Regions from separate parts of the Chryseobacterium sp. HMWF035 genome, predicted to be linked through region 1. Evidence: riboswitches for the same ligand, from Rfam matches in the RefSeq annotation. Region 1 holds a riboswitch; the other holds the start of a gene.

The links. Region 1 has a riboswitch for S-adenosylmethionine ahead of DD829_RS14095 (alpha/beta fold hydrolase). Riboswitches for the same ligand answer to the same signal wherever they lie in the genome.
Region 2: it holds a riboswitch for S-adenosylmethionine, as region 1 does, so the genes downstream of both, DD829_RS06990 (TonB-dependent receptor plug domain-containing protein) here and DD829_RS14095 (alpha/beta fold hydrolase) in region 1, are expected to answer to the same signal.

The regions. Positions count from the first base shown of each region.
Region 1 is NZ_QEHP01000094.1:11,001-18,187, forward strand. Features, by position in the region: gene DD829_RS14080 (homocysteine S-methyltransferase family protein) at 1-963, opposite strand, end outside; gene DD829_RS14085 (O-succinylhomoserine sulfhydrylase) at 1,155-2,321, opposite strand; gene DD829_RS14090 (ACT domain-containing protein) at 2,617-4,161, opposite strand; gene DD829_RS14095 (alpha/beta fold hydrolase) at 4,154-5,101, opposite strand; SAM riboswitch class I at 5,159-5,266, opposite strand; gene DD829_RS14100 (MGH1-like glycoside hydrolase domain-containing protein) at 5,454-7,187, shown strand, end outside.
Region 2 is NZ_QEHP01000043.1:71,692-78,878, reverse strand. Features, by position in the region: gene DD829_RS06995 (alpha-amylase family glycosyl hydrolase) at 1-2,682, shown strand, start outside; SAM riboswitch class I at 3,066-3,169, shown strand; gene DD829_RS06990 (TonB-dependent receptor plug domain-containing protein) at 3,264-5,687, shown strand; gene DD829_RS06985 (APC family permease) at 5,691-6,983, shown strand.

The sequences.
Region 1 (7,187 bases):
TGCAATTGCCTTGATGTGTTCCGGCGTTGTTCCGCAGCAGCCTCCAATGATGTTGATTAATCCTTTTTCTACATATTCTTTGATCTGACTCGCCATGTCTTCCGGTGTCTCATCATACTTCCCGAAAGCATTTGGTAGACCTGCATTCGGATAAGCTGAAACAGCAAATTCTGAATTATGAGCGAGTGTTTCTAGATAAGGCGTCAATTGGTTTGCTCCCAAAGCGCAGTTAAAACCTACACTTAAAAGATTTAAATGGGAAACTGAGATCAAAAACGCTTCTGCGGTCTGTCCGCTCAACGTTCTTCCTGAAGCATCCGTGATTGTTCCTGAAACCATGATTGGAATCTTGATATTTCTTTCGTCCTGAAGTTCGTCAATGGCGAAAAGTGCTGCTTTTGCATTCAATGTATCGAAAATGGTTTCCACCAAAAGAATATCTGATCCTCCGTCCAATAAGGCTTCGCATTGCTGTTTGTAAGCGATTCTCAGTTCATCAAAAGTAATGGCTCTGTATCCGGGATCATTCACATCGGGGCTTAAACTTGCGGTTCTGTTGGTTGGACCGATGGAGCCTGCCACAAATCTTGGTTTATCCGGATTTTTCGCAGTGTACTCGTCGCAGGCTTTTCTTGCAATTTTTGCAGATTCGTAATTCAGTTCGTAAACGAGATCTTCCATGTAATAATCTGCCATGGCAATGGTTGTTCCTGAAAATGTATTGGTCTCGATGATGTCTGCTCCCGCTTCAAGGTATTTTTTGTGAACTTCTTCAATGGCATGAGGCTGCGTTAAAGACAACAAATCATTGTTTCCTTTTACCGGATGTTCCCAGTTTTTGAAACGTTCGCCACGGTAATCTTCTTCTTCGAATTTATACCGCTGAAGCATGGTTCCCATCGCTCCGTCGAGAATTAAAATTCTTTCGGATAATGCTTTGTATAGTTGTTCTGAATTTTTCATTTATTATATTTTTTTCCATAGGTTGCACCTACGGTTATTATTGTTGAACCCTTCGGGTTTTATAATGCTGAATCTTTCGCAGCCCGACTTGAGCGGAGCTCTTTTTGCTGTAGCGAAGCGGAGGCAAAAAAGCGGGAGCCCTTCGATAGACTCAGGATAAACTACATGCGGATAAAGCTGCCCAAATCAAATTAATCCAATGCCTGTCTTAAATCTGCAATGATATCTTCCACATTTTCCAGACCTACTGAACAACGAACCAGACCTGCAGTAATTCCGACTTCATTTCTTTCTTCGTCTGATAGTTTAGAGTGCGTTGTAGAAGCAGGATGCGTTACAATGGTTCTCGTATCACCTAAGTTTGCGGAAAGGGAACACATTTTTATTTTATCTAAAAAGTTTCTCCCCCCTTCAATTCCGCCTTTGATTTCGAAGACAACGATGTTTCCGCCTAATTTCATTTGCTTTTTCGCAATTTCATAGCTTGAATGAGATTTTAAGAACGGATATTTTACTAATTCTACATTGGGATGACTTTCAAGAAACTCGGCAACTTTCAGTGCGTTCTCGCAATGTTTTTCTACACGAATTGCCAGTGTTTCTAGACTTTTAGACAAAACCCAAGCGTTGAAAGGTGACATGGCGGGTCCTGTATTTCTGGCGAAAAGATAGATTTCACGGATCAGGTCTTCTCTTCCAACCGCTACTCCTCCTAAAACGCGACCTTGTCCGTCAATTAACTTGGTTGCGGAATGCACCACAATGTCTGCTCCGTATTTTATCGGTTGTTGCAGATAAGGTGTCGCAAAGCAGTTATCCACAATAAAAATTAAGTTGTGTTTCTTCGCAATGTGTCCGAAAAACTCTAAATCCAAAACCTCAATCGCAGGATTGGTAGGTGTTTCCAGATATAAAATTTTCGTGTTGGGCTGAATATATTTTTCTACATTCTCTGCATCTTCTGCTTTAAAATAGGTTGTTTCGATATTCCATTTCGGGAAATATTTTGTGAACAAAGTATGCGTAGAACCGAAAACGGACTGACAGCTTACAATATGATCTCCGGCATTTAACAAAGTCGCAAATGTGGAGTAAATCGCTGCCATTCCTGTGGCAAAAGCATATCCTGCTTCTGCGCCTTCCATTTTGGCAATTTTATCGGTAAATTCTGTTACGTTCGGATTTGAAAAACGGCTGTATAAATTTTTTGGTTTTTCTTCCGCAAAGCTCGCTCTCATGTCTTCCGCATCCTTAAAAATAAAGCTGGATGTGAGATACAAAGGCGTGGAATGCTCATCAAACTGGGTTCTTTCAGTCTGGGTTCTTATGGCAAAGGTTTCAAAATTTTCGTTTTCCATATAGTTTAAAATGTAACAATGTATCGGTTTAGCAATGTAACAATTAGATGCTTCGACAAGCTCAGCATGACAATTGTAATGAATATTGGTAACTGCTACATTATTAAATTGTTATATTAATATTATTATTTCGTTCCATAGGTTTTACCTACGGCTATTAATGTTTTATTTTTTCCATAGGTTTTCACCTACGGCTACTAATATTGAACCCTTCGGGTTTAAACGCTGTTTTATTTCGTTCCATAGGTTCTACCTACGGCTATTAATATTGAACCCTTCGGGTTCACAGGTTCTTCTATTTCGTTTCACTTACTCTTAAAATGTCTCCGAATACACCTCTTGCCGTAACTATTGCGCCGGCGCCGGCTCCCATGATGACGATTGGGTTTTCTCCGTAACTTTCGGTGTAGATTTCGAAGATTGAATCTGAGCCTTTTAGTTGTCCTAACGCGGAAGTTGCCGGAACGGAAATTAATTTCACATCCAGTTCTCCTTTTTCTTTCTGCAAATCTCCGTGAAGATCTCCCACATATCTTAAAACGTGTCCTTCTTCCTGATTTTCTTTGATTTTCTGATATTCCGCATCTAATTCGTCCAGTCTTGAAAGGAATTCTGATTTGGAAACAGAAAGCAGATTTTCAGAAACAAGATTCTGAATTTTAATATCTTCAAACTCATTGATTAAGTCTAATTCTCTCGCCAGAATCAATAATTTTCTTGCCACATCGTTTCCTGACAGGTCTTCTCTTGGATCGGGTTCTGTATATCCTTTTTCCAACGCTTCATTGATGATGGTGGAAAACTTATCGTCTCTCAAAGAAAAATTATTGAAAACATAGCTTAATGTTCCTGAGAAAACGCCTTTAATTCTTGTGATATTTTCTCCTGAAAGGTGTAGAAGTTTAATGGTGTCGATCAATGGTAAACCTGCTCCCACATTGGTTTCGTAGAGATAGCGTCTGTTGTTTTTGTTCAACGTATATCTTAGTTGACGGTATTCTGAAATCGGAAGGGTGTTGAAAATTTTGTTGGAAGAAACGAGATCGAAGCCGTTTTCTGCCAATGTGTGATAATTTTTCACGAAGTCTTTGCTTGCGGTGTTATCCACAACGATTAAATTTTCAAGCTGATTTTCTTTGGAGAAATTAATCAGTTCCTGAACATCGGAAGGTTTTTCTGCCGTTAAAACCTCATCATTCCAATTGCTGTCGAATCCTTTTTTGTTGAATGCTATTTTCCTGGAATTGGCAACTGCAACTACTTTCAGGTCTATTTTTTTTCGTCTTTTAATTTCTTCTGAAGATTCCAAAACCTGCTGTATTAAAGTTTTCCCTACGTTTCCGTGACCGATGATTGCCAGATGAACGGTTTTCGGTTTTTTGGAAATTTCAGATTCGATGATATTTTTTGCTTTTTCGTCCTGTGAAGATGTCACAACGATATTTACACGTTTTTCGGCTGCAATCTGGTTCAAAAGCAATGGAAAGACATTATTTCTTGCGAGTTCCGCCAATACTTTGTTGAAATCCTCTGCAACAAATCCTAACACCGACACATTATTGATGCTGTAAATCTGGGAAACTTTCCCCGATTTTCTTTCTGGTTCAAATTCGTCAATCAAACAATTGACTGCTTTTTCGGAATCGTTTTCATGAACTAAAATGGAGATTCCGTTTTCAATTGCCTGCTGGGAAATTACTCCCACACTGATTCGCGCCAAAGTAAGCGCTTTAAAAATTCGTCCGTCGATCCCGATTTCACCTAAGAAATCTTCTCCTTCAAATTTGATGATGGATCTGTTTTTTAAAAATTTTATTTCTTTAGCATTAATCTTACTCATTTTTCAAAATATTTTTAATGATCGTATTTAATTGTTTATATTCCATTAAGAAGGCATCGTGCCCATGAACTGAGGTGATCTCGTGATAGAAAACATCTTTGTTTTTCTCTTTCAGCTTTTCAAAACACATCCGGATTTCTGAGGCGGGGAAAAATAAATCTGTATCTACAGAGATCATGTGCATTCGCGCCTGAATTTTTTCCAAATGTTCTTCATTGGCATTGATGTTCATCAGCAAATGATTCATGAGCTTGTATGATTTTAAACTAAATCTTTCGTTTAAAGCTTTTCCGTGATAAACAAGCCAGTCTTCTGACTCTAATCTCTGCTTTTCTTCACTGTATCTGTTTTGAAATCTGTTATTTAACGATTCAGGAGTCCTGTAGCACAACATTGCATGAATTCTGGCTTTCTGTAAAGGTTCATCGTTTTGATTTAATAAAAATTTCTGAACCAGACATTGTGCATGAAGCCAGTCGTGGGTTTTAAAATCGCATGCTACCGGGATGAAAATTTCGGCAAGATGTGGCTTTTTCACCAGCATTTCCCAGCCGATTCCGCCTCCTAAAGAACCTCCAATAATGGCGTGTAAACTTTTGATATTTAAAATTTCAAGGCCTTTCAAAAATATGTTTGCTATATCTGAAGGCGTGAAATCTTCACATTCATCAATAAAAAAATCATCAAATCCGTTTCCGGGAATATTGAAGCACAGAACTGTATATTGGTCGGTATCGATTACCTGATGTTCTCCAACCAGTTGTTTCCACCATCCTTTTTCTCCGGAAACATTGGAATTTCCGGTTAAAGCATGATTCACTAAAATGATCGGGGCAGAAAACAGGTCTTTCCCGAAAAGCTGATAGCTCAACGGGATATTGTATTCCTTTTGGGAATCGGTACGATACGAAAAATTAATATGTTTAAGTTCTGTTTTCAATTCTATTATTTTAATACAATTGAAAATGCCACAGGAAATGGCTGAAAGAACTTCAGTGAGTTATCTGTCCAAAATAATTCTGGTAGAACGTAGCACCTTCATTGCTTGCGCAAAGGGTTGCTAAGGTTTCATAGGGTCTAATCCCTCAACCTTTCTTGATAACATTTTCAATATTTGAATGAACGAATGGTGCAAAGATAAAACTTTTCTTTTAAATATTTATAAAAATTTAATTTAATCTTACAAACCCCGATAAACAGAAGGCTTTCAGGGAAATATTAATAATAATTCCAATTTCGTGAGTTGGAATTTTTTCGCAAAAAAACTAACTTCGTAATGAAAATGATGAGATATGATTGCTGAAAAACAAAGATTACAAGACACAAACTGGAAAAACTGGGGACCTTATGTGAGTAACCGGCAATGGGGAAATGTACGCGAAGACTACAGCCCAAACGGCGATGCATGGAATTTCGCCAATCACAATAACGCAGAAAGCTATGCCTACCGTTGGGGAGAGGAAGGGATAGCGGGAATTTCTGATGCAAAGCAGCTTTTCTGTTTTGCGCTTTCGTTCTGGAACAAAAAAGATAAGATGGTGAAGGAGCGCTTCTTTGGATTGAGCAATCCACAGGGAAATCATGGAGAAGACATTAAAGAACTATTTTATTATCTGGATAATACACCTACTCACAGCTATATGAAAATGGTGTACAAATATCCGATTAATGCGTTTCCGTATGATGAACTGCTTTCTGAAAATGGAAAAAGAAGTAAAAAGGAAGCGGAATATGAAATTTTCGACACCGGAATTTTTGATCAGGATGAATATTTTGATATTTTTATAGAGTACGCTAAAGCAGAATACAACGATATTTTAGTAAGAGTAACGGTCTGCAACAGAAGCAATATAGTGGCTCCGATTGTATTGGCTCCCACGGTGTGGTTCAGAAATAACTGGAAATGGGGTTATAATACGTATAAAGGACAAATCAATGCTTCTCATGAAGGCTGCATCACCATCAACCATGACAGTGTTCCGATAAAAAAGTTTTATTCAAGAAATATTGCCGCGGAAAGTGTTTTCTGTGATAATGAAACCAACAGTCCGAAATTATACGGAACACCCTATCCGGGAAATACTTATTACAAGGATGGCATCAACGATTATATCACCTACGGAAGCAACACCGTGAATCCTGAAAAGAGAGGAACAAAAGCTTCTTTTTTAATTGATGAAGTGATTGAAGCCGGACAATCGAAAACGTTTGATTTCAGATTGTCTCCCAATGAACTGGAGAATCCGTTTTATGAATTTGATGAGATCTTTAGCAGCAGAGTTGCTGAAGCGGATGAATTTTATGCCGAAATTCAGAATGACGTTTCTGATGACGATGAAAAAAACGTTCAAAGGCAGGCTTTTGCAGGACTTCTCTGGAACAAGCAGTTTTATCACTATAATGTAGGAAAATGGCTGAAAGGCGATCCGAATTTTGAAGCTCCCAGAAATTTTAACCATTATGTCCGAAACACGGAATGGAATCATATGCACAATAAAGACATCATCTCGATGCCTGATAAATGGGAATATCCTTGGTATGCAACTTGGGATCTTGCCTTCCATTGTGTTCCGTTTGCGATTATTGATGCGGAATTTGCAAAAGGACAGCTTCTTTTATTAACGAAAGAATGGTATATGCATCCGAACGGACAGCTTCCTGCCTACGAATGGAACCTGAGCGATGTAAACCCTCCCGTTCATGCGTGGTCGTGCTTCCGAGTATTTAAAATTGATGAAAAGCAAAACGGCAAACCTGATCTTTTATTTTTAGAAAAGGTTTTTCAGAAATTACTGCTGAATTTCACCTGGTGGGTAAACCGAAAAGATAAAAACGGAAAAAATATTTTCGGGGGAGGTTTTCTAGGGCTTGATAACATCGGGGCTTTTGACCGGAATATGGTGCTAAAAGACGGACAGCATCTGGAGCAGGCCGACGGAACGAGCTGGATGGCAATGTACGCTCTGAATATGATGCGAATTGCCATGGAACTGGCTCAGTATTATCAGGTGTATGAAGATATGGCG
Region 2 (7,187 bases), on a different contig from region 1:
AACAATGCCATTTATATCTGGACGTGGTCTCTGGATACCAATTATCAGAACAGTCAGGATTGCCCGACAAATGGCAGTTGGAACAATTCCAATGAATCTAATCGATTAAATTATAATGCTGCCACAGACACTTATTCTTTATCTTTTACACCGACAACTTTTTATGCAAGAACAGGCATCGGAAGATTCGGCTTTTTGCTGAAAGATAAAACCGGTGCGCATCAGACGACTCCTGATATTTTTGTTAATGTAGGGATTTTGAATTTAACGATGACAAATCCGGCGGCTAACAGTTTAACTTCTGTTCCTACAGGGAATTCTATTAACATTACGGCTACCACCAATGTAAATGCAACTTTTCAGCTTAAAGCCAACGGAACGGTTGTACATTCTACTTCTACAGCATCAACTTCATATTCTTATAACTACACGGTAACAGGAGATGCTAATATGGAGCTGATTGCAACGCAGGGTTCGGCTTCAAAAAGCTCAACTTTTATTTTGCAGGTTCCGAGAAATGTGATTTCGGAAGCAATTCCGTCATGGATAAGACAGGGGATCAATTATCATCCAACCGATAACACAAAAGTAGGATTGGCTTTGTATGCTCCGTCTAAAAATTTCGTTCATGTCATCGGAAGTTTCAACAACTGGACGGTGAATGATGCTTATCTGATGAAAAGAGATACTGCAAATCCCGATTTATATTGGATTGAGTTAAGCGGATTAACGCCTCAGCAATTGTATACTTTCCAGTACAGAACCAATGATTTAAGAAAAGTGGCAGATCCTTACTCTCCACAGATTCTTTCTTCTTATGACGATCAGTACATTTCTTCTACGACTTATCCGAATTTACCGGCGTTTCCTGCCGGACAGGGTTTTGAGGTTTCTATGTTTAAAACAGGACAAACTCCTTACAACTGGCAGGTTACGAATTTCCAGCGTCCGGCAAAAGAAAATCTTGTGGTGTATGAATTGCTGTTAAGAGACTTTACGCAGGAAAAAAACTGGCAGTCTTTAATTAGTAAGATTTCATACCTGAAAAATCTGAATATTAATGCAATTGAATTGCTTCCTATCATGGAATTCGAAGGAAATCTTTCATGGGGATACAATACTTCTTTCCATTATGCATTAGACAAAGCGTACGGAACACCGGAAAAATTCAAAGAATTTGTAGATCTGTGTCATCAGAACGGAATTGCTGTAATTCTGGATATTGCTTTTAATCATGCAACAGGTCGTTCTCCGCTCGCGAGACTTTGGAATGTTGATCCGGATGGAGACGGTTACGGAGATATTGCAGCCAATAATCCTTACTTCAATCAGGTTCCTAAACATTCTTATAATGTATTCAATGATTTTAACCATACAAGTACTTCAACGAAATATTACGTTGAAAGATGTCTTCAGCAATGGTTAACGGAATATCATGTAGACGGTTTCCGTTGGGATTTAACAAAAGGATTTACACAAAGCTGTACTGAAAACGATGAAGCCTGTACAAACTCTTATCAGCAGGACAGAGTAGATATCCTGAAATACTATGCAGATAAGCAATGGGCTCTTGATCCGAATTCTTACATGATTTTTGAACATTTGGGAACCGATGCCGAAGAACAGCAGTGGGCAAACTACAGAGTTGCAGAAGGAAAAGGAGTGATGATGTGGAACAACCAGAACGGATCATATAACCAGAATACGATGGGCTATAAAGAGAACAGTAATTTCGACAGAATGAATCATACGCTGCATGGATTCTCTGAAATGAGAGCGGTAGGTTACGGAGAAAGTCACGATGAAGAAAGATTAATGTTCAAAAACCTTGCTTACGGAGCGGTGAACGGAAGCTATGATGTTAAAAACCTTAATACAGCTTTAGACAGAATGAAAGCTTTCGGAGCGACGTTCTTCACTATTCCCGGTCCGAAAATGATCTGGCAGTTCGGAGAACTTGGATACGAATTCAGCATCAACAGATGTACGAACGGAACCATTAATAACGCATGCAGAACCGATGAAAAGCCAATTGCGTTTACTTTGGGATATGATACAGATATCAATAGAAAAGCAGTTTATGATACCTGGGCGAAAATTATTAATTTCAAAAATATATATCCGGTTTTCAAGTCAAAAACCTATACTGTTGAATCAAATAATTTAGCAAACGATCTAAATGGATTAATTACGAGAATTTACGTTTACGACAACGCAATTACGAACGGAGTGAAAAATGTAGTGGTGTTAGCAAATTACACAACGGCAGCTCAAAGCGTGGTTCCGTATTTCCCGTATGTGGGTCAGTGGCAGAATCTAATGGATAACTCTGTTTCTAATGTAACTTCTACAACGGCTCCGATTACTCTTCAGCCGGGAGAATTCAGAATTTTCGGAAATTATGTGGGAAGTTTATCCACAGCAGATGTGAATGCTGAAAATAAGCTTTCATTGCAAATTGCGGATAACCCTGTAAAAAATGGTCTGGCAAAATTAATTTACCACAAAGCGAAGAATGGGGAAATCTTTATCTACGATATGAGCGGTAAAAAAATGGATTCATTTAAATTAAATAATGAAAACGGGACCTACGAATTAAAAACAAATTATCCGGTAGGAACGTATTTGGTTCATTTGAAATCAGATACGGGAGTTTCGATTCAGAAAATGATGGTAAAATAACCTGTGGATAACTTCAAAAGTTTATATTGAGAGATCGCGAAAGCGGTCTCTTTTTTTGCTTATTCATATTTTATCCGCAATAAAAATCAAGGTTGTCAATACGATACTAACGGCTTTTCAATACTTTATTCACATTGTTTTCCACATTAAAATAGAAGGTTGTCCATATCTTATTCATACCTTACTCATACGTTATTCATATTTTACTCACAATTGAAAAATTGTTTATCGACAATTAATTTTTGTATACTAACATCAAATTAATACGTTCCTAATAGGTAATTCACGCGTTATCCACATCTTATTCACAATTTTTATATTCCTTAAAAATTCAAAATTCAAATTTTTTTGCAGATTAAAATTATTAGTCTACCTTTGCGGTAGATTTATCGAGAAAGGTGGAGGGATTTGGCCCTGAGAAACCTTAGCAACCGACATTTTCTGATGAAAAGGTGCTAATTCCAACCCGATTGGGGGAAGATAAGTGAGTCAGTATTCCGTATGAATTCCAGCTTCTTGAAGGTCTTTATGTTTGTTTCGGCAAACCATTTTAAATTAATTTTTTTAAAGCACTGAATAGAATGAAAAAACTCAGCGTAAGCGTACTCCTTTTAGCAATAGGATTTTTATCGGCACAGGAAAAAGAACAGCAGATAGAAGATGTGGTCATTGTAGGAAACCGAAATGCAAAACGCACAAAACTGGAAACTCCGGTTCCGGTAGACATCATCAACATCGAAAAAATACAGCAGTCTTCACCGCAAACTACCGTTCAGGATTTACTGAATTATGTTATCCCGTCTTTCAACTCAGTCCGGCAGTCGGCTTCAGACGGTACAGAACATATCGATCCTGTTACTTTGAGAGGAATGGGACCTGATCAGGTTCTGGTTCTCGTTAACGGAAAAAGAAGACATACTACTTCTTTAGTTAATTATCAGAATACAGTCGGAAACGGTTCTGTAGGTACAGATTTAAGTACTATTCCGGTAATCGCAATCGACAGAATTGAAGTTCTGAGAGATGGCGCGGCGGCACAATACGGTTCTGATGCCATTGCAGGAGTCATCAATATTATTCTTAAAAAAAATATCGGCGGAACAGCCAGTCTTAATTACGGAATTTCCGGAAGAAATGATGGCGAAACGTATCAGGCAGCAGCGAACTACGGAACTTCTTTAGGGAAAAAAGACGGCTATATCAGTTTATCCCTGCAATTAAACCAAAGAGGAAAAACAACAAGAACGCAGAATCATAATCTTGATATTTACGGTGATAATTTCGCGTATGATTTTGCTCCGGATTTTAATGCTGCAAAAGCTCTGGACTATCAGAAAATTCTTGCCAATGGTTTAACACGGGATGATTTTAATTTCCAGATCGGTGATGCAAAAATAAAGCAGGCACAGTTATTTTTTAATTCCGAATATCCTTTGAACGATCAGTTTAAAATATATTCCTTCGGAGGTTTCAGTATCAAAGAAGGGCAGGGTTACGGTTTCAGAAGATTGCCGAGTGAAACTTCAAACAATGTTTATTCTATTTATCCGAACGGTTTTCAGCCGACTTTAGGCTCGAAAATCTATGACATTTCTTATGCAGTCGGAGCAAAATATAATAAAAACGATTGGTTTTTTGACCTTAGCAATACATTCGGAAGCAATACATTCAATTATGATGTAAGCAACACCGTCAATGCATCTTTAGGAGCCAAGTCACCAACAGATTTTTATGCGGGAGCACACAGTTTTCTTCAGAATACTGTTAATCTTGATGTTTCAAAAAACATCAGGAACTTCAATATCGCATTCGGTGGGGAATTCAGGTTTGAGCAGTACGAAATTAAAGCAGGAGATCAGGCTTCCTATATGAGATATGATATTTTCGGAAATCCTGTGACGGCGACTACCAATCCGGATAATATCTCCGGAGCAGGAGGAGCGCAGTCGTTTATTGGATTTTCACCACAAAACGCACTTTCAAAATCAAGACATTCAACTGCAGTTTATGCCGACGTTTCTTATGATCTGGATAAAAAATTAAATGTAGACCTTGCTGGAAGATTCGAAAACTATTCAGATTTTGGAAGTACACTGAACGGAAAATTAGCAGTGAGGTACGAATTCGCAAAAAATTATGCAATCCGTGCTGCGGTGGGAACCGGCTTCAGAGCACCATCTCTTCAGCAGCAGTATTTTAACAATTCTTATGCAGATATTTCCACCACAGGAAATTCAATTGTTACCAAAGGAATTTTTAACAACGACAGCGAAGCTGCAAAAGCACTTGGTTTCGACAAATTAAAACAGGAAACTTCGGTGAACGGAAGCGTTGGATTTACTTTAAAGCCGATCAATAAGCTGTCAATCACTTTAGACGGATATTTAATCAAAGTGAAAGACCGAATCGTGATTACAAGTAATATTACAGACGATCGACTGGCGGTTTATGGTGTGGAAAGCGGAAGATTTTTTGCCAATGCCGTTGATACGGAAACCAAAGGAGTAGATCTGGTAGTTGCTTACGACTGGAAAATTGGAGGCGGTAATTTAAATATCAATCTTGCCGGAAATTATACCGAAACAAAAATTACAGATTTTCATTTCCCGGCTAATCTTCAGACACCGCAGAATGAATTTTTCGGACCGGATCAGATCAATATCATCGAAAGTCTCTCGCCCAAAACCAAAGCTTCTTTAGGACTGAATTACGGAGTCGGAAAATTTAATTTTCTGGTGAGAAATACTTACTTCGGGAAAGTAATCCGCGACGGATATCCGTTTGGAGGAGTTCAGGAATTTAATCCGAAAGTAGTCACCGATGTGAGTGTAGGATATGATTTCACAAAAAATATTAATTTAACCGTCGGAGCCAATAATGTGTTTGATGTCTTTCCGGATCTTCAGATGTATGAAAATTCGTATTTTGGGGTTTTCAAATATGCTCCGGTGCAGATGGGAACTCTCGGAAACTATTTCTTCGGAAGGCTTAATTTTACATTTTAATTAATGAATTCAACTTCACATCAGATCGGCTGGAAAACCGCAGTGGCAATTGTCGTTTCGAATATGATCGGAACCGGAATTTTTACAACACTCGGTTTTCAGCTTACCGACATTACGAATGCTTACAGCATATTCCTCCTTTGTTTCATTGGAGGAATTCTTGCTTTGTTCGGAGCCTTTTGCTATGCCGAATTAGGTTCCCATTTCAAAGGAAACGGCGGAGATTTTATTTATCTGAAAGAAACCTATCACCCGCTTTTAGGCTATCTCGTGAGCTGGATTTCCCTCATCATCGGGTTTTCCTCTCCCGTTGCATTGGCTGCTTTGGCGATGTCGAAATACCTTTCTGCTTTCGATGTTTCTTTTGGAAACAGCTTTGCCATCGGAATTATCTTTCTGGTTTCCGTTTTTTTGTCATTCAGCTTACAGGCTTCAAGCAGATTTCATAATTTTTTTACACTGATAAAAATTGCGTTCATCATTGTTCTCATCATAATAGGAATCGGAATTTCAGACTCAGAAACAATTGGGAACAGCCTGAAATTAGATGATTCATGGCAAAAGGAAATTATGCTTCCTGCTTTTGCGACGTCTCTGGTTTTCGTAACGTATTCTTACACAGGTTGGAATTCTGCTTCCTACATTGCGGGAGAAATAAAAGATGTTCAGAAAAATTTACCGAAATCACTCATTGTAGGAACTGTTTTCGTAACCGTAAGTTATCTCTTGGTTAATTTTATCATGCTGAAACACGCTCCGGTAAATCAATTGGCGGGAAAAGAAGATGTAATGGGGGAAGCTGCCAATAATATGCTGGGAAATACTTTCGGTAAAGTCGTTAATATTTTTATTGCTTTACAGTTAGTCGCCACCATCAGCGGTTATTTATGGGTAGGTTCCCGTTTGACACAGGCTTTTGCAAAAGAAAACAGGCTCTGGAAATCCTTATCGGTCGGAAATAAAAAAGGAATTCCTGTTCGTGCCATTTTTGCCCATGCCGTGATTGCAACGTTGATTATTCTCACAGGAAGTTTTAAGGAAATCTTTGTTTACACAGCATTCATTCTTCAGTTGTTTGCCAGTCTGGCAATTTCTACGGCATATTTCATTAAAAAAGAAGACCGGAAAATATTCAAATCCAATCTTTTTTATATTTTTCCTACGTTTTTTTTATTGTTCAGTATCTACATTCTGTATTTCACGTTCATTCATAATCCAAAAGAAAGCATCATCGGATTAGGAATTGTTGCGGTGGGAATTGTTTTGTATTTAATTGATAAGAAATTATCCCGCTGATTTAAATTAATCGTAAAACAATCAAAAGTTGTTTTTAACGCAGAGTTCGCAGGAATAATTGAACCATTAAGATTATTTAAGAAGTTAAGTTTTGTGAAGATTATTTGAACTCTTAATTTCTAATCTTAGTATTAAATCCATACAACCAAATATTGTTTTTAACGCAGAGTTCGCAAGGATAATTGAATTAGCTTTGAAAAAAAT